Regions from separate parts of the Variovorax sp. FW301-JW7 genome, predicted to be linked through region 2. Evidence: riboswitches for the same ligand, from Rfam matches in the RefSeq annotation. Region 2 holds a riboswitch; the other holds the start of a gene.
What was found. Region 2 has a riboswitch for glycine ahead of gcvT (glycine cleavage system aminomethyltransferase GcvT). Riboswitches for the same ligand answer to the same signal wherever they lie in the genome.

Region 1 (9,747 bases), on a different contig from region 2:
TCGGCCAACAACGCCGAGTACTTCGACGAGCCCGGCCTGAGCCTGATGCTGTGCGCGCTGCCCAGCGACCAGTACCGCGTGTTCTCGGGCGTGGCGCCGCTGGGCAGCTCCGAAATGAGCGGCTTCGAGGCGCACACCGCGCTCGTGCACGCCGACCCCGCCACGCCCGACCTGGGCGAGCTCATCGGCGAGATGGCGGGCCGCACCGACACCGGCTACCTGTTCGGCGGGCTCTCGTCCGGCCGCGGCGGGGCGCTGCAGTTCGCGGTCGGCGGCAACGGCAACATCCGCGGCCACGGTGCGGCGGGCGGTGTGTTTTCGGGCGGCTTGTCGGGCGTGGTGTTCGGCGAGGGCGTGCGGCTGGTGTCGCGCGTCACGCAGGGCTGCCAGCCGCTGCGCACGGGCGGCGCGCGCGAGCGCGAGATCACCGAGGCCGACGGCAACCTGCTGCTCTCGCTCGACGGCGAGCCGGCGCTCGACGTGCTGCTGGCCGACCTGCAGGTGTCGCTCGACCGGCCGCAGGAGGCCATCGACGCCGTGCGCAACACGCTGGTCGGCCTGGCCGACGCGGGCAGCGACGGCATCCGCCGCACCGGCGACCTGGGCGCTGACGTGCTGGTGCGCCACATCATCGGCCTCGATCCGACGCGGCGCGGCATCGCCATTGCCGACAACGCCGAGGCCGGCATGCGGCTGAGCTTCTGCCGCCGCAACGCGCAGGCGGCGCGCGCCGACCTGATGCGCATCTGCGCCGAGATCCGCGAAGAGCTCGAGCCCGAAGAACAGACGCTGGCCACCGCGCGCGCCGTGGCGGCCGGCGAGGCCGAGGCCGCGCCGCATCCCGCGCGGCGCATCGCGGGCGCGGTGTACGTGAGCTGCTCGGGACGCGGCGGCCCGCACTTCGGTGCGCCGGGCGCTGAGCTGCAGATCGTGCGGCATGCGCTGGGCGACGTGCCGCTGGTCGGCTTCTTCGCCGCCGGCGAAATCGCACGCCACCACCTGTACGGCTACACCGGCGTGCTGACGGTGTTCACCGCGCCGGACTGACTGGCTGACTGACGGGAAAAAACGACGCGTGCGCCTGCGCGTTGTTTTCGCAGGCGGTTCGCGTCGCTAGAATCCGCCCGCTTTCTTGAATCTCTGCTGCTGCAAGAAGGAGTGATCCGCGCGCCCCGAGGCACGCGGTCGATCTCTTTCGCCCCGCCATGCGATGTGACGGGGCCCGGAAACCGACACGGTTTCCCCGAATGGAATTGCAGCCATGGGCAGCCCCAACCACAGTCATTTTTCGAGACTCCAGCGCGCCTTTTCGCGCGCGAACATCGCCGTCGATTACCGCGACGGCATCTATCACCTTCGCAACGAAGCCGCGCAGGCGACCGTTCTTCTGCCGCAGAGCCTGCCGCTGGAAGAAAAAGCCGTGAACCAGCTGCTGGCCTTCGCCAGCGTGCGCTCGCCCGACGGCGCGCATGGCGTGTGCAAGGCCTGCGCGACGCCGGACTTTCATCCGGGCTCGGTCGCGCCGGTGGGCAGCGTCGTCGCCACCGATGGCGACTTCGTGATTCCCGCCGCGGTCGGCACCGACATCAACTGCGGCATGCGCCTGCTGACCACCGGCCTCACGCTGGACCAGGTGGCGCCGCACAAGACGCAGTTGCTCGCGCGGCTCACGCGCAGCTTGCTCGACAACGGGCGCGACGTGCCGGTGCACACGGCGGCGTTTCGCGCGCTGTTCGACGAAGGGCCGGCCGCGTTCCTGGACGCCGTGCGCAATGACGGGCTCTGGGCGGCCTGCGACCGCGACCGGCTGCAGGCCGAGATCGGCGCGTGCATCGGCCTGGCGAGCTTCGGCGGGCAATCGCGGCACGCACCGCCGGCCTACACCGGCGCGCGCCACGAGGTGTTCCGCGATCCGTGCCTGGGCACGCCGGGCAGCGGCAACCACTTCGTCGAGCTGCAGGTGGTCGACCAGGTGATGGACCGACACGCGGCGTACCGCGCAGGGCTCAAGGCGGGCGAGGTCGTCGTGATGATCCACAGCGGCTCGCGCGACATCGGGTTCCATGTCGGCGGCCGATGGATGGACCGCGCACGGGCCGAGTGGCCGCAGGGCCTGCGCCATCCGAAGAGCGGGCTGTACGGCCTGGCCGGGCCGCAGGCGCAGGAGTACCTCGAAGCCATGGGCGTGGCCGCGCGCTACGCGTGGGCCAACCGCGTCGTGCTGGCCGAGCTGGTGCGCAAGGACTTCGCCGAGCTGCTGGGCGCCACGGCGTCGACGCTGGTGGTCGACGTGCCGCACAACGTGGTGCTGCGCGAGCACGGTATGAACATCCATCGCAAGGGCGCGACGCCGGCGCACGCGGGCGACCTGGCGCTGATTCCCGGGTCGATGGGCGATCACTCGTACCTCGCGACCGGGCTGGGGCATGAGGACTGGCTGTGGTCGTGCAGCCATGGCGCCGGCCGGCGCATGCGTCGGCAGGAAGTGCGCGCGATGCGGCCCGCGCCCGGCGACGCCGATGCCAGCTGGCAGTGTGTGACCTTGCGCGAAGAGCGCCGCATCGAAGAGGCGCCGCAGGCCTACAAGCCGATCGGCGCGGTGATCGAGGCGCAGGAAAGTGCAGGGCTCATCCGCTGCGCCGTGCGGCTCAAGCCCTGGGTCACGTTCAAGGCGTGACCCAGGGGCGCGTGTCGTGTCAGCCCAGTGCGGGTTGCACGGCACGCGGCGCGTTCGCCGGCATGCCGGCGAACGCGAAGTCGACCTCGGGCGCCAGCCCGCTCACGATGCGCGCGATCGACTTGCCCGAGCCGCAGGCGTGCGTCCAGCCGAGCGTGCCGTGGCCGGTGTTGAGGAACAGATTCGGCAGCTTGGTCTTGCCGATCAGCGGCACGTTGCTCGGCGTGGCCGGGCGCAGGCCGGTCCAGAACTGCGCGCGCTCGGTGTCGCCGGCGCCGGGGAAGAGTTCTTCGACGCGCCGCACGATGGCTTCGCAGCGCACCCGGTTCAGGTCGCGGTCGTAGCCGTTGAGCTCGGCCGTGCCGGCAATGCGCAGGCGGTCGCCCGACTCCGACGTGTAGCGCGAGAACACCAGCTTGTATTCGTCGTCGGTGAGCGAGACCTGGTGCGCCTTCGATGCGTCCTTCACGGGCAGCGTCACCGAGTAGCCCTTGGCCGGGTAGATCGGCAGGCGGATGCCCAGCGGCGCGGCGTACAGCGGGCTCAGCGAACCCATCGCAAGCACGAAGGCATCGCCGCGGATGCGCTGGAAGCGGCCTTCGTTGTCGGTCGCCTCGACGTGGTCGATGCTGCCGCCGGCTTCGCGCAGCGCGGTCACCGTGTGGCTCATGAGGAACTTCACGCCGGCCGCCTCGGCCAGCTTCACGAGCTCGCGTGCGAAGCGGTTGGCGTCGCCCGATTCGTCTTCGGCGGTGTACGTGGCGCCGGCGAGTTGGGGGCGGATGTGGGCGAGGGCGGGTTCGATCTTGATGGCCTCGTCGGCCGAGATGACCAGCCGCTCGCAGCCCAGGGCACGCATCTGCTCGGCGGGCGCGAGGGCGCCGTCGAATTCTTTTTGCGTCGTGTAGAAGTGCAGGATGCCTTGCGTGCGCTGGTCATAGTTCAGGCCGGTGTCTCGACGCAATTGCTGCAACATTTCCCGGCTGTATGTACCGAGACGAACGATCTGTTCGATGTTGTGGCGGGTGCGCGCGGGGGTGCATTCGCGCAGGAACTGCAGGCCCCAGAGCCACTGGCGCATGTCGGCGCGGATGCGAAACAGCAGCGGCGCATCTTCCTTGCCAAGCCACTGCAGCACCTTCAGCGGCGCGCTCGGATTGGCCCAGGGTTCGGCATGGCTGACCGAGATCTGGCCTCCGTTGGCGAAGCTGGTTTCGGCGGCCGGGGTGGCCTGCCGGTCGATCACGGTCACCTCGTGGCCGAGTTGCTGGAGGTAGTAGGCCGAAGTCACGCCGAGCAGGCCGGCGCCAAGAACGATCACACGCATTGCAAGTACCTTTGAGTTTGCAGCGCTTGAACGGCGGGCGTGGAGCGCTATTGAAAAAATAGCAAGCAACCGGACGACCGTTGTCCAAGTTGCCGCTCCCCCTGTCCTCGGTACCTGAGAGATTCACCCTGCTGCACCCGCAGCGGGTTTGCTCCTTCGGTGCGCCACATGGCGTGGCGGCTCTCCAGACGGCTGTATCGATGAGTGCAGTACTGACCCCTTGCCGAAATTCCGTGGCGTTGCCTGGAATGTCGTCGGGCCGACCTGAGCGTTTATGGGAGTTTGCGCCTTCGGTAGGGCCTCCGTGGAGGCCCGCTCTCCTGCAATTGTTGGCGATTGTAGGCGGGCCCCGCAAGCCGGCCAAGCCCTGTACATCGGCACTTCACACCGATGGGATAATTGAATGTTGATTTTCGGTAAAGCAAACTTTTTTCTACAGGTGGGGACTCCATGATCCTGGTTACCGGCGGCGCAGGCTTCATTGGCGCCAATTTCGTACTCGACTGGATCGCGCAGGGCGACGAGCCCGTCGTGAACCTCGACAAGCTGACCTACGCAGGCAACCTCGAGACCCTCGCATCGCTCAAGGGCAACGCGAACCACGTCTTCGTGCAAGGCGACATCGGCGACAGCGCACTGCTCGACCGCCTGCTGGCCGAGCACAAACCGCGTGCCGTCGTGAACTTTGCCGCGGAATCGCACGTCGATCGCTCGATCCACGGCCCGGAAGACTTCGTGCAGACCAACGTGCTCGGCACCTTCCGCCTGCTCGAATCGGTGCGCGGTTACTGGAACGCCCTGCCGGCCGACCAGAAGGCGCCCTTCCGCTTCCTGCATGTGTCGACCGACGAGGTCTACGGCTCGCTCTCCAAGACCGACCCGGCGTTCACCGAAGAGAACAAGTACGAGCCCAACAGCCCGTACTCGGCCAGCAAGGCCGCCAGCGACCACCTCGTGCGCGCCTGGCACCACACCTACGGCCTGCCGGTGGTCACCACCAACTGCTCGAACAACTACGGCCCGTTCCACTTCCCCGAGAAGCTGATCCCGCTGATGATCGTCAACGCACTGGCCGGCAAGAACCTGCCCGTGTACGGCGACGGCATGCAGGTGCGCGACTGGCTTTACGTGAAGGACCACTGCAGCGCCATCCGCCGCGTGCTCGAGGCCGGCAAGCTCGGCGAGACCTACAACGTCGGCGGCTGGAACGAGAAGCCCAACATCGAGATCGTCAACACCGTGTGCGCGTTGCTCGACGAGCTGAGCCCTCGCGCCGACGGCAAACCGTACAAGGAACAGATCACCTACGTCACGGACCGCCCGGGCCACGACCGCCGCTACGCCATCGATGCACGCAAGCTCGAGGCCGAGCTTGGCTGGAAGCCTGCCGAGACCTTCGACACCGGCATCCGCAAGACCGTCGAGTGGTACCTCGCGAACGGCGAGTGGGTGCGCAACGTGCAAAGCGGCGCGTACCGCGAGTGGGTCGAGAAGCAGTACGACGCCACGACGGCGAAGGCCGGCGCATGAAGCTGCTGCTGCTTGGCAAGGGTGGGCAGGTCGGCTGGGAGCTGCAACGCAGCCTCGCGCCGCTCGGCGAACTGGTCGCGCTGGATTTCGACAGCACCGACTTCCATGCCGACTTCAGCCGTCCCGAGCAGCTGGCCGCCACGGTGCTGGCCGTGCGCCCTGACGTCATCGTCAATGCCGCCGCGCACACCGCCGTCGACAAGGCCGAGAGCGAGCCCGACTTCGCGCGCAAGCTCAACGCCACCTCGCCTGGCGTGGTGGCCGAGGCCGCGCAGCAGATCGGCGCGCTGATGGTGCATTACTCCACCGACTACGTCTTCGACGGCAGCGGCACCGAGCCCTGGAAAGAAGACGACGCGACCGGTCCGCTCAGCGTGTACGGCCAGACCAAGCTCGAAGGCGAACAGTTGGTGGCGAAGCATTGCGCGAAGCACCTGATCTTTCGCACCAGCTGGGTGTACGCCGCGCGCGGCGGCAACTTCGCCAAGACCATGCTGCGGCTGGCCAAGGAGCGCGACAAGCTCACGGTCATCGACGACCAGTTCGGCGCGCCAACCGGCGCCGAGCTGCTGGCCGACATCACCGCGCATGCCATCCGCGCCACGTTGCAAGACCCGGCCAAGGCCGGGCTGTACCACGCCATCGCCGGCGGCGAGACCACGTGGCACGGCTACGCGCGCTTCGTGCTCGAGATGGCGCAGCAGGCCGGCGTCGAACTCAAGGCCGGCCCGCAGGCGGTGGAGGCCGTGCCCACCAGCGCCTTCCCGACGCCCGCGACGCGGCCGCACAACTCGCGGCTCGACACCACCAAGCTGCAGACCACCTTCGGCCTGCGCCTGCCGCCCTGGCAGGAAGGCGTGGCGCGCATGCTGCGCGAGACGCTCTGACCGACTGATTTTTCCTGCCCCTCACAGAAGAAGACTCCCATGACGCAACGCAAAGGCATCATCCTCGCCGGTGGCTCCGGCACCCGCCTGCACCCGGCCACGCTCGCCATGAGCAAGCAGCTCTTGCCGGTGTACGACAAGCCGATGATCTACTACCCGCTGAGCACGCTGATGCTCGGCGGCATGCGCGACATCCTGATCATCAGCACGCCGCAGGACACGCCGCGCTTCCAGCAATTGCTGGGCGATGGCAGCCAGTGGGGCATGAACCTGCAGTACGCGGTGCAACCGAGTCCCGATGGCCTGGCGCAAGCCTTCATCATCGGCGAGAAGTTCGTGGGCAATTCGCCGAGCGCGCTGGTGCTGGGGGACAACATCTTCTATGGGCATGACTTCGTGCACCTGCTGTCGGATGCCGATGCGAAGCAGGGCGGTGCGACCGTGTTCGCGTACCACGTGCACGACCCGGAGCGCTATGGTGTGGTGGCCTTCGATGCCAACGGCAAGGCCAGCAGCATTGAAGAGAAGCCTGTCAAGCCCAAGAGCAGCTACGCGGTGACCGGCCTGTACTTCTACGACAACCAGGTCGTCGACATTGCCAAGGCCGTGAAACCCAGCGAGCGCGGCGAGCTGGAAATCACGGCCGTCAACCAAGCCTATCTGGACCTCAACCAGCTGAATGTGCAGATCATGCAGCGCGGCTATGCGTGGCTGGATACCGGCACGCACGAGAGCCTGCTAGAAGCCGGCCAGTTCATTGCGACGCTGGAGCATCGACAGGGGCTGAAGATCGCGTGTCCTGAAGAGATCGCGTGGCGCAATGGCTTCATCGATCGCGAGCAACTCGAAAAGCTGGCTGCACCGCTGCAGAAGAACGGCTACGGAAAGTACCTGAAGCACCTGCTGGCCGAAGAGGTGCGTTCGTGAAGGTCATCCAAACCGAGATTCCCGACGTCTTGATCATCGAGCCGAAGGTCTTCGGCGATGCCAGAGGGTTTTTCTACGAGAGCTTCAATCAGCGTGCCTTCGAAGATGCGGTCGGATCGAAGGTCGACTTCGTGCAGGACAACCATTCAAGGTCGTCCAAGGGCGTGCTTCGAGGCCTGCACTATCAGGTCCAGCAAGCGCAAGGAAAGCTGGTGCGTGCGGTGCGCGGTGCGGTCTTTGATGTGGCTGTCGATATCCGGCGTTCTTCGCCCACGTTCGGGCGGTGGGTGGGTACGGAGTTGAGCGAAGGCAATCACCGGCAGTTGTGGGTTCCGGCGGGCTTCGCGCATGGATTCTTCGTTCTCACGGATTCCGCGGATTTCTTGTACAAGACGACGAACTACTACGCGCCGGAGCACGAGCGATGCATCGCCTGGAACGACGCGAGCCTGCAGATCGCGTGGCCGGACATCGGCATGGCGCCGCAGTTGTCCAAGAAGGACGTCGAAGGCAAATCGCTTCAAGCGGCGGATGTCTTCGAGTAATCAGAGTTTTTTGGACAAGGCACCTGAGTGCCAGCCGGATTCGGTGCTTCGTTTCTTGATCGCACAGCAATGAGCGAATGCCGAAAGTGAGATTCTTGTCTTCTTGCTGTATTTGAAATATTCCCGCTGCCTGTGAATGCGAGTTGCTTCTGATGGAGTGAACCGAACGACTCCGGCCTCATGCGCATTCGATCGACGGACAAAGGCCTGAGCGTGTGAGCGCAAGGAAGCGCATCAATTTTCATGAAACCCGGAATGAATTTCAAAAAACTACTGAAGCGAAGCGCTCAGGTTGTGAGCGAGTATCGCGATGCTGGTCTGCTCCGGCAGTCGGATCTGTTCGATAAAAAATGGTATCGGGAGCGCAATCCGGATGTGCCGGAAGGCGCTGAGATCCAGCATTTCCTTCGGTTCGGCGGCAGGGAAGGGCGTGCACCAAGCGAAAAGTTCGATGCAGCAGGGTATCTGGAGGCCAACAAGGACGTGGCGTACCGAGGCCTGAATCCTTTGGTGCACTACCTCAAGTGGGGCAAAGAGGAGGGGCGGAAGATCGCAGTTGCCCGCCTGCCAATGCGCGCGTCCATCTCCGAGAAGCGACGTTCGGCGCCAACCATCGATCTCAGTCGCTACTCAAGAAACGGCACTCTGCTCGTGACAGAGCAGGAGATTCGCGATCTCGAATTGCTCCATGAAACGGACCTCTTCGATGCCGAGTGGTATCTCGAAAACTACCCGCATCTGAAGAATCAGGATCCTTACCTTCATTTCCTGCGGCATGGCGGTTTTGAGGGATTGAAGGCCAGCGAGAACTTCGATTGCGAGTGGTATTGCGACATCTATCCGGATGTTGTCTTGCACGGCGTGCACCCACTGCTTCACTACCTGAAGCATGGAATGAAGGAAGGTCGCTTCAAGGGCATGCCGCCCAAGATCGCATCGGCCGTCAGGCGGACCGTTGCAGACCTGATGACGCTCGACCCCGAAATCGAATCGTGCCATCCGTTGCACGGCAAGCACTTGAGGCTGCGCCCGAATTTCAGCATCCCGACCGATGAGCTTGGTGCCGTCTGGACTGAAATTTTTCATGACCTGCCTGCTGGAGTCCGGCACGTCGTTTTCATGCCTTGGCTTGTCAAAGGCGGGGCCGATCTCGCTGGGGTCAACATCCTGCGTGCAGCGCAGGAGGCGGTCGGTGTTTCTGCCACGCTGCTCGTCTTGACTGATCATGACAAGGTGGATGCCTTCGACTGGCTGCCCTCGGGGTCGCAAGTGCTGGTTTTGTCCGATTACGACCCCGATCTCAATCAGCGGAACAGGCAACGCATCGTCGAGGCGCTGATCTTCGCGCTTCAGCCCGAGTCGATCACGAACGTAAACAGCCTGGCGTGCTGGACGGCCCTTGTTGAAAAGGGCAAGGCTTTCCAGTCGATATGCAAGGTCTACACGACGCTGTTCTGCCGCGATTTCACGGAAGATGGCCGCGGGGCGGGGTATGCGGATACGCACCTTCGGGCCGCGATCCACAACGTCGACAAGATCTATTTCGATACCAACGTCTTCCTTGAAGAAGTGGTGGCGAGGTATGGGTTTACACATGCATTGACGCAGAAGCTCCAGTTTCTTCCTCAGCCGGCATTGGACGATCTGCGAGAGATTTCCAAGAGATCCGCATCCGACGAACAACGGCCGGCCGTCTTCTGGGCGGGCCGGTTCTGCTACCAAAAAAATACGGAGTTGTTGGGGCGGATCATCCGGTCTCTGCCGGAGGTCGCACTGGACGTCTACGGCGGCGGTGAGCCTCAGCGCGAAGCTGAACTGGCGGCGCTCGCAGGCACGCAGCCCAAGCTGCGTCTG
Region 2 (9,747 bases):
TGGCCTTCCCGGAACTCTTCGGCGCGCTGCAGCAAGGCACGGTCGACGGCCAGGAAAACCCGATTCCCGTGATCCTGTCCTCGAAGTTCTCGCAGGTGCAAAAGCACCTGTCGCTCACGGGCCACGTCTACTCGCCGGCGCTGCTGCTGCTGTCGCCCAAGGTGTGGAACAAGCTCTCGGATGCCGACAAGAAGGTGTTCACCGAAGCGGCGAAGAAGGCCTCGATCGCGCAGCGCAAGAAGGTCAACGACGACGAGAACAACGGCATCGCCCAGCTTGAGAAAGACGGCATGAAGGTCACGCGCACCGTCGACGGCGCGGCCTTCCGCGACGCCCTGAAGCCGGCCTACGTGGGCTACGCCAAGGAATTCGGCGCCGACAACATCAAGAAGATCACGGACGTCAAGTAAGACCGCTCCGATCCGACCGCGCCCGGCCCGCCTCAGTGGGCCGGGCGCTTCGCATTTCCGACACCACAGAGAACCACAACGTGCAAGCCTTCGAGCGCTACTTTCTCGCCGCCAACCGGTGGGCGCTGATCCTCCTGCTGGCGGCCATGTCCGTCATCATCTTCACCAACGTCGTGCTGCGCTACACCACGAACCAGTCGATCGAATGGGCCGAAGAAGTGTCGCGCCACATGATGATCTGGCTCACCTTCCTGGGCGCCGGGCCCGTGCTGCGCTACGGCGGCCACATCGCCGTCGAGAACCTGCAGGACGCCCTGCCCCGGCCGGCGGCCGTGGCGGTGCGCCTCGTGGTGGCCGGGCTGCTGTTCGCCTTCTTCGGCTTCATGGTCTGGTACGGCTGGCTCTACATGGAACGCACGATGTTCCAGCTCACGGCCGTGACGCAGATTCCGTTTGCCTACATCTACAGCGCGATGCTGATCGGCGGCGTGCTGCTGATCGTGCACTGGCTGCTGGTGGTGCGCGGCTACGTGCTGAACCGCGAGTTCGCGTCGGACGCGCATTTCGACGCCAACGCGTCGGCCTCGCTGTAAGGAGAAGACCATGGATGCCAGCATTGTCCTGATCGTCTCCGCCTGCGTGTTCCTGGCCATCGGCGTGCCCGTGGCCTTCGCGCTCGGCCTGGCCACGGCCGCCACCCTGATCCTCGCGGAAAGCTACCCGCTGATGGTGCTGCTGAAGGAAACCTTCACCGGCATCGACAGCTTTCCGCTGATGGCCGTGCCCTTCTTCATCCTGGCCGCCGAGCTCATGAGCGGCGGCTCGCTCACCGAGGTGCTGCTGCGCTTCGCGGGCCAGTTCGTCGGCCACCGGCGCGGCGGGCTGGGCTACACCAATGTGGTGTCGCTGACCTTCTTCTCGGGCATCTCGGGCTCGGCGCTGGCCGACGCGGCCGGCCCCGGCTCGATGCTCATCAAGATGATGGACAAGGCCGGCTACGACCGCTCGTACGCGGCGGCGCTGACGGCCTCCACGGCCATCGTGGGACCGATCATTCCGCCCTCGATCATCATGATCATCTACGCGCTGCAGGACGAGACCGTGTCGGTCGGCCAGCTGTTCGTGGCCGGCATCGTGCCGGGCATCCTGATCGCGGTGGCGATGTGCGTCGTGAACTTCTACGTCTCGAAGAAGCGCAACTACAAGGGCGACGGCCAGACGCCGCCGCTGCGCGAGATTCTCATCACGACGTGGAAGGCGATTCCCGCGATCCTGCTGCCGGTGGTGATCCTGGGCGGCATGCGCGCCGGCTGGTTCACGCCCACCGAGGCGTCGGTGGTGGCGGTGTTCTACGCGCTGGTGTGCGGCAAGTTCATCTACCGCACGCTCGAGTGGAAGATGCTGCCCGACATCCTGTCGCGCTCGGCCCTGCTGTCGGCGTCGGTGCTGATCATCATCGGGCTGTCGGCCTCGTTCGCGTGGGTGCTGACCATCGAGGGCATTCCGCAGCAGATGGCCGAATGGCTCATCAGCATGAACCTCTCGCCGTGGATGTTCCTGATCATCGTCAACGTGTTCCTGCTGCTGTTCGGCATCTTCATCGAGCCGCTGCCGGGCGTGATGGTGCTGGCGCCGATCCTCGCGCCGGTGGCGATCAAGCTGGGCGTCGACCCGGTGCACTTCGCGATGATCGTGATCTTCAACCTCACGCTGGGCATGATCACGCCGCCGGTGGGCGGGCTGCTGTTCGTCACCTGCAACGTGTCGAAGGTGCCGATGTCGGCGCTGGTGAAGGAACTGGTGCCCTTCCTGTGGGCGCACGGCGCGGTGCTGGTCCTGCTGACCTTCGTGCCGATGCTGAGCACCTGGCTGCCACGCGCGCTCGGGTTCAAGTAGCGGCGCGGGCCGCTCCGGCCCGCACCCCCAGCTTCAGGCCGGCGGGTGCAGGTACTGGCTCGGCGGCACGCCGAGCGTGCGGCGAAACATCGCGGTGAAGGCGCTCGGGCTCTCGTAGCCGTGCGCCAGCGCCACCTCCAGGATCGATGCGCCCGCGGCCAGCCGCGGCAGGCTCAGCAGCAACCGCGCCTGGCGGCACCACGCGCCGAAGGTCATGCCGGTCTCGCGTTCGAACAGCCGCGCCAGCGTGCGCGCATTCATGTGCAGCCGCGCGGCCCAGCCGTCGAGCGTGGCGGGCTGCGCGGGGTCGCGGATCAGCGCCTCGCACAGCGCGGCCAGGCGCGCGTGGCGCGGCATCGGCACATGCAGCGACAGCGCGGGCGCGGCCTCGATCTCGTCGAGGATCAGCTCCATCACGCGCTCGTCGCGCCCGCCCGGCGGGTAGTCCAGCGGCAGCGACACGGCCGCCACGATCAGCTCGCGCAACAGCGCGCCCACATGGATCACGCGGCACTCGGCGCCCAGGTCGGCGCGCGTGCCGGGCTCGACGAAGACCGTGCGCATCTTCACCTCGCCCGCCATGCGGATCTGGTGCGTCATGCCCGGCGGCACCCAGACGCCGCGCCCCGGCGGCACCACCCAGCTGCCGGCAGCGGCGCCGACCATCATCACGCCCGAGATCGCGTGGATGAGCTGCCCGCGCCGGTGCGCATGCGGCGGAATGAAGGCGTCGCCCGCCGGATCGGTGGCCAGCACGGCCACGGCGCGCGGGGTCGATTCGCCCTCGTCGGGGCGCAGATTCAGTTTGTCCATTTCACGACGATGTTTGCACATTCATAGCGAGAACATCTTCCCCTGGCTTCCTACGATGGCTTTTCTCCCCCTTTTTCTCCAACCGGACATCCAGGAAAGAAGCCATCGCATGAACACGCGCCGACTCGGGCTGCTCACCGGCACCCATGCCGTCAACGACCTCTACCAGGGCCTCGTGCCCGCGCTGCTGCCCTTCATGGTGCTGGAGCGCGGCTACAGCTACACGGCCGTGAGCGGCCTGATGCTGGCGGCCACCGGGCTGTCGAGCGTGGTGCAGCCGCTGTTCGGCCTGTACGCCGACCGCCACCCGCGCGCCTGGCTGGTGCCCGTGGGCTTCCTGGTGGCGGCGCTGGGCGTGGTGCTGGCGGGCCTGAGCCAGAGCTACCTGCTGACCTGGATCGCGGTCGCGCTGTGCGGGCTGGGCATCGCGGCCTACCACCCGCCCGCCACCGTGGCCGCGCGCGCGGCCGGCGGCGCCTCGCAGAAGGCGATGAGCGTGTTCTCGGTGGGCGGCACCATCGGCGCCTCGTTCGCGCCGGTGCTGGCGGCCACGGTCGTCGGCGGCGGCAGCCTGTCGCGCAGCTACCTGCTGGGCATTCCCGCAGTGGCGATGGGCGTGGTGTGGGTCGCGGCGAATGCACGGCGCAGCGCGGCCGCCCACCACGCGGCCACCGCGGCACGGGCCGCGCAGGCCCGCGCCCAGGTGCTGAAGCCGCACAACGACTGGCGCGCCTTCAGCCTGCTGGTGGCGACCATCGTGGGCTGGTCGATCCCCTACGTCACGGTGCTGTCGATGCTCTCGCTGCGCATCACGCGCGACCTGCACGGCAGCACCTTCCAGGGCGCCGCGGCGCTCACCGCCTTCACCGCCGCGGGGGCCGTGGGCACGCTGGCCGGCGGCTGGCTCGGCGACCGCATCGGGCGCATGGGCACGATCCGCTGCGGCTACCTGCTCGCGCTGCCGGCCATGGCGGGCCTCGTGCTCGCGTCGACGCCCGGCGCGGCGCTGGCCTGCACCGCGTGGCTCGGCATGAGCATGTTCCTGCCCTTCGCCGCGCAGGTGACGCTCGCGCAGGACTACCTGCCGCGCAACCCGGCCACCGCCAGCGGCATCACGCTCGGGCTCGCACTCTCGGTCGGCGGGCTGGTGTCGCCGCTGTTCGGCCTGCTGTCGGATGCACGCGGGCTCGGCGTGACGCTGACGGTGGTGTTGTGCGTGCTGTGCGTCGCGACCGTGCTCGCCTTGCGGCTGCGCAATCGCACAGTGCAGGTGATGGCGGGCGAGGCTGCGGCGGCCTGAGTTGAGTTCCGTTCCCGCGCAACGGCAGCGCCCACCGTGCACAGGGCACTGGGTGCTTCCCGCAGCGAAATCAAGGAGGAGCCGAAGGCGGGGGACATTCGCGGAGGGAAGCACCCGGTGGCCTGTGCACGCGCCCTGAACCACGGACCACCGAAATCCGTGGGCGATTCCACGCCGCACGCGCTCTCTTTCACTGCCAGAATCGACGCAAGCTTCGACGTCGAGCCTGACAGACAAGAAGAAGGAAAGAGAAGGACGCCATGCACCGAATCGTCGCCCAGGGCAGCAGCCTTGTCGCTGCCGGCTTGCTGGCCACCGCCGGTATCGCGGCCACGCCGGCCGCCGCGCCCGTTGCAGCCGTTGCACCAGCAGCCGCCCCCGCCAATCCCACCAATCCCGTCACCCACCTCGCCGAAGTGGAAAGCGCCGTGCGCGCCTGGGCTGCCGCCTGGTCCGCGCGCGACGTCGAGCGCTACCTCGCGGCCTACGCGGCCGACTTCACCCCCGCGCGCGGCCAGACCCGCGAGCGCTGGGAGGCCGACCGGCGCGCCCGCATCACGGGCAAGTCGCGCATCAGCGTGGGCATCGAGGGGCTGGTGATCAGCGTCCAGGGCACCTCGGCCAGCGCGCAGTTCCGGCAGGTCTACCGCGCCGACGCGCTCACCGAGACCGACCGCAAGACCCTCGAGCTGCAGCGCGTGGGCACGCGCTGGCTGATCCGCAAGGAGAGCGCGGGCAACTGACGCGCCCCCCTTGTCCCTGTAAGGCAAATGGTTCACGAAGATGTCACCACTTGCAACGATGCTGCTGCCTTCGACCTCCGAAAGCTGTGGCCGCCATGTTCCCCACCAAGACCGAGAAGGCACGCGACGAACTCCAGGCCGGGCAGCGCACGCTCAGCCAGCGTGAGCGCGCCCTGCTGCTCATGGCCGACGGCCGGCGCTCGCTGACCGACTTCAGCCCGCTGTTCCCCAGCCGCGTCGAGGCCGAGCAGGCGATCCAGGGGCTGATGCAGCGCGGCTACCTGCAGGTCGCGCGCCCGGTCGCGCCGCCTCCCGCAGCGGCCCCCACGCCCGTCCCCGCCGCCGAGCCGATCCAGGTCGCCACCTCGGCCGACAGCTTCGACGGCAAGCGCTCGCTGGCCACCACGCGCATGTTCCTGTTCGACATCTGCGAGCGCATGTTCGTGCGCCGCGACCCGCGCTTCGCCAACCAGATGCGCGACGCCCTGCGCGAGGCCCGCGACCGCGAAGCCATGCTGACCATCGCCGCGCTGATGCTCTCCGAGATCGAGAAGGCCGCCGGCCCCGAGCGCGCCGACTCGCTGCGCGAGCGCATCGACAAGCTGCTGCCGCCGGCCGAAACCGTGCACTGAGCCGCCAGCCCCGGCCCCGCGATCCACTACACTCGCCGGGTCAGGAGAGAGCCCCGCGCGACGGGGCCGCCGAAGGCGCAGGGGTTCCCCGAACGCTCAGGCAAAAGGACTGACAAGACGCCGGCAACCACCGGCGTTTCCTTGCTGGAGAGAGGCCGTGGCATTGCACACGGCCCACCGAAGGAGCAAACCCCGATCGTGGGGCGAATCTCTCAGGTAAAGCGGACAGCAGGGGTGGCCCGTGGCGTTGCAGCCATGGATTTCGACTGCCCCTTTGGAGTGCCCCGTGGCCGCTTCCTCCGCTTCTGACGCCCAACTTCTCAAGACCCCGCTGTACGACCTGCACGTGGAGCTTGGCGCCCGCATGGTGCCCTTCGCCGGCTATTCAATGCCCGTGCAGTACCCCGCCGGCCTCATGGCCGAGCACAAGCACACGCGCGACGCGGCCGGCCTGTTCGACATCTCGCACATGGGCCAGCTGCGCCTGGTCGGCCCCGATGCCGCCGCCGCCTTCGAAACCCTGATGCCCGTCGACGTGATCGACCTGCCCGCCGGCAAGCAGCGCTACGGTCTGCTGCTGAACGACGAGGGCGGCATCCTCGACGACCTGATGTTCTTCAACGAAGGCAACGGTTCGCTCTTCGTGATCGTGAACGGCGCCTGCAAGGTGGCCGACATCGCCCACATCCAGGCCAGGATCGGCGCGCGCTGCGCGGTGCAGCCCCTGCCCGACCACGCCCTGCTCGCACTGCAGGGCCCGCAGGCCGCAGCCACGCTGGCGCGCCTGTCGCCCGGCATCGAGCGCTTCGTGTTCATGACCGGCGGCGCGGTGCAGATCGGCGGCATCGCGGCCTTCGTCACCCGCAGCGGCTACACCGGCGAAGACGGATTCGAAATCTCGGTGGCTGGCAAGGACGCCGACGCCCTCGCCCGCCTGCTGCTCGCGCAGCCCGAAGTGAAGCCCGTCGGCCTGGGCGCGCGCAACTCGCTGCGGCTCGAAGCCGGCCTGTGCCTGTACGGCAACGACATCGACACCACCACCACGCCGGTCGAAGCCTCGCTCAACTGGGCGATCCAGAAGGTGCGCCGCGCCGGCGGTGCGCGCGAAGGCGGCTTTCCGGGCGCGGCCAAGGTGCTGGCCCAGCTGGCCGCCGTCGCCTCGGGCGCGGCCGGCCACACCGACCACAAGACGCTCACGCGCAAGCGCGTCGGCCTCGTGGCACTGGAACGCATTCCGGTGCGCGACGGCACGCTGCTGCAGTCGCTCGAAGGCCACGACATCGGCGCCGTCACCAGCGGCCTGCTCGGCCCCACGGCCGACCGCTGCGTGGCCATGGGCTACGTAGCCGCCGCCTTCGCCGAGCCCGGCACGCGCGTGCAGGCCATCGTGCGCGGCAAGCCGGTGCCGATGGAAGTCTCGACCATGCCTTTCGTGCCGACCCGCTACTACCGCGGCTGACCGACACTGAACCCCGCAGACCCGGCTAGGCTCTGCACCCCGATTCCATTTTTTCCACGAGGAGTTTTTTCATGAGCATCAAATACACCAAGGACCACGAATGGGTGGCGGCCGAAGGCGGCGCCGCCACCGTCGGCATCACCGTGCATGCGCAGGACGCGCTGGGCGACGTGGTGTTCGTCGACCTGCCTGAAGTGGGCAAGACCTTCGCGCAAGGCGAGGTCGCCGGTGTGGTCGAGTCGGTGAAGGCCGCCGCCGATGTGTTCATGCCCGTGTCGGGCGAGATCACCGAAGTCAACGAAGCGCTGCGCGCCGACCCGTCGCTGGCCAACAGCGACCCGCTGGCCGCCGGCTGGTTCTTCAAGGTCAAGCTGAGCGAGCCCGCGCAGCTCGACGCCCTGCTCGACGCCGCCAGCTACGACAAGTTCGCCGCCGAATCCTGATCCGCTGAACAGCAGCCGTTTCCTCGCACCTTCGTTCCTTCTCCCCCGAGCCTTCACCGCCATGCCGATTCCCGCCCTTCCCTCTTTGCAAGAACTAGAGAACGCCGAAGAATTCCTCGCCCGCCACATCGGCATCGATGCGGCGGACGAGGCGCGCATGCTGCCGGTGATCGGCTCCGAAACGCGCGCGGAGCTCATCGACGGCATCGTGCCGGCGGCCATCCGCCGCGCCCGGCCGATGCGCCTGCCCGCGCCGGTCACCGAGGCCGACGCGCTGGCCGAGCTGAAGACGCTGGCGTCGAAGAACAAGGTGTTCAAGAGCTTCATCGGCCAGGGCTACTACGGCACGCACACGCCGGGCGTGATCCTGCGCAACATCCTGGAGAACCCCGCCTGGTACACGGCCTACACGCCCTATCAGGCCGAGATCTCGCAGGGCCGCATGGAAGCCTTGCTCAATTTCCAGACGATGGTGTGCGACCTCACGGGCATGGCCATCGCCAACGCCTCGATGCTCGACGAGGCCACGGCCGCCGCCGAGGCCATGACGCTCGCCAAACGCAGCGTGAAGAGCAAGAGCAACGTGTTCCTGGTGTCCGGTGACTGCCACCCGCAGACCATCGAAGTCATCAAGACCCGCGCCGCCCCGCTGGGCATCGAAGTCAAGGTGAGCACCGTGTCGGAAACGCTGCCGCACCTGATGGTGAGCGGCGAGTTCTTCGGCGTGCTCGCGCAGTACCCGGCCACCACCGGCCACGTGCACGACCTGCGCCCGCTCGCCGGCCACGCGCACCAGTGCGACGCCGCCTTCATCGTCGCGGCCGACCTGCTGGCGCTCACGCTGCTGGTCGCTCCCGGCGAGTTCGACGCCGACATCGTCTGCGGCACCACGCAGCGCTTGGGCATGCCGCTGTGCAACGGCGGCCCGCACGCCGCCTACCTGGCCTGCCGCGACTCGTTCAAGCGCTCGCTGCCCGGTCGCCTCGTCGGCGTGAGCGTCGACACGCACGGCCAGCCCGCCTACCGCCTCGCGCTGCAGACGCGCGAGCAGCACATCCGCCGCGAGAAGGCCACCTCCAACATCTGCACCGCGCAGGTGCTGCCGGCCGTGGTCGCCAGCATGTACGCCGTGTACCACGGCCCCGACGGCCTCACGCGCATCGCACAGCGCGTGGCCGTGCTCACCGCCATCCTCGCCAAGGGTCTGTCGCAGATGGGCCGCGAGCCGGTGAACACCACCGCCTTCGACTCGCTGACGATCCGCACCGGCGACGACACGGCCGCGATCATCGAGCGCGCGCAGACCGGTGGCGTCAACCTGCGCCAGCGCCTGCAGCAGCACCTGGGCATCTCGCTGGACGAAACCACCACGCGCGCCGACATCGAAACCCTGTGGGCCCTGTTCGTGCCCGCCGGCACTGCGATGCCGCGCTTCGACGACCTGGCCGCCAACACCACGCCGCTGATTCCCGAGGACCTGCGCCGCACCAGCGCCTTCCTCACGCACCCGGTGTTCAACACCCACAAGAGCGAGACCGCGATGCTGCGCTACATCCGCAGCCTGTCGGACAAGGACCTCGCGCTCGACCGCAGCATGATCCCGCTGGGCAGCTGCACCATGAAGCTCAACGCGACCAGCGAGATGATCCCCATCACCTGGCCCGAGTTCGCCAACATCCACCCCTTTGCGCCCGCCGACCAGCTGCAGGGCTACGCCCAGCTCGACGCGCAGCTGCGCGCCTGGCTGTGCGAGGCCACCGGCTACGCGGGCATCAGCCTGCAGCCCAACGCGGGCTCGCAGGGCGAGTACGCGGGCCTGCTGGCCATCAAGTCCTTCCACGAAGCCAAGGGCCAGGGCCACCGCAACATCTGCCTGATTCCCTCGTCGGCGCACGGCACCAACCCGGCCAGCGCCCAGATGGTGGGCCTGCAGGTGGTGGTGACGGCCTGCGACGCGCAAGGCAACGTCGACATGGACGACCTGAAGCGCGCCTGCGAAAAGCACAGCGCCCACCTGGCCGCCGTGATGATCACCTACCCCAGCACGCACG

Region 1: another riboswitch for glycine. It lies ahead of AC3WQM_RS12345 (D-amino acid dehydrogenase); the one in region 2 lies ahead of gcvT (glycine cleavage system aminomethyltransferase GcvT).

Annotation. Positions count from the first base shown of each region.
Region 1 is NZ_JBYTBC010000004.1:102,036-111,782, forward strand. It holds gene AC3WQM_RS12335 (FIST signal transduction protein) at 1-1,047, shown strand, start outside; gene AC3WQM_RS12340 (RtcB family protein) at 1,262-2,677, shown strand; gene AC3WQM_RS12345 (D-amino acid dehydrogenase) at 2,697-4,004, opposite strand; glycine riboswitch at 4,096-4,202, opposite strand; glycine riboswitch at 4,247-4,337, opposite strand; gene rfbB (dTDP-glucose 4,6-dehydratase) at 4,455-5,534, shown strand; gene rfbD (dTDP-4-dehydrorhamnose reductase) at 5,531-6,421, shown strand; gene rfbA (glucose-1-phosphate thymidylyltransferase RfbA) at 6,461-7,348, shown strand; gene rfbC (dTDP-4-dehydrorhamnose 3,5-epimerase) at 7,345-7,893, shown strand; gene AC3WQM_RS12370 (glycosyltransferase family 4 protein) at 8,149-9,747, shown strand, end outside.
Region 2 is NZ_JBYTBC010000003.1:229,874-239,620, reverse strand. It holds gene AC3WQM_RS09590 (TRAP transporter substrate-binding protein) at 1-410, shown strand, start outside; gene AC3WQM_RS09585 (TRAP transporter small permease) at 491-1,003, shown strand; gene AC3WQM_RS09580 (TRAP transporter large permease) at 1,014-2,306, shown strand; gene AC3WQM_RS09575 (AraC family transcriptional regulator) at 2,340-3,119, opposite strand; gene AC3WQM_RS09570 (MFS transporter) at 3,229-4,419, shown strand; gene AC3WQM_RS09565 (L,D-transpeptidase Cds6 family protein) at 4,680-5,162, shown strand; gene AC3WQM_RS09560 (hypothetical protein) at 5,258-5,794, shown strand; glycine riboswitch at 5,826-5,916, shown strand; glycine riboswitch at 5,929-6,033, shown strand; gene gcvT (glycine cleavage system aminomethyltransferase GcvT) at 6,081-7,253, shown strand; gene gcvH (glycine cleavage system protein GcvH) at 7,325-7,696, shown strand; gene gcvP (aminomethyl-transferring glycine dehydrogenase) at 7,758-9,747, shown strand, end outside.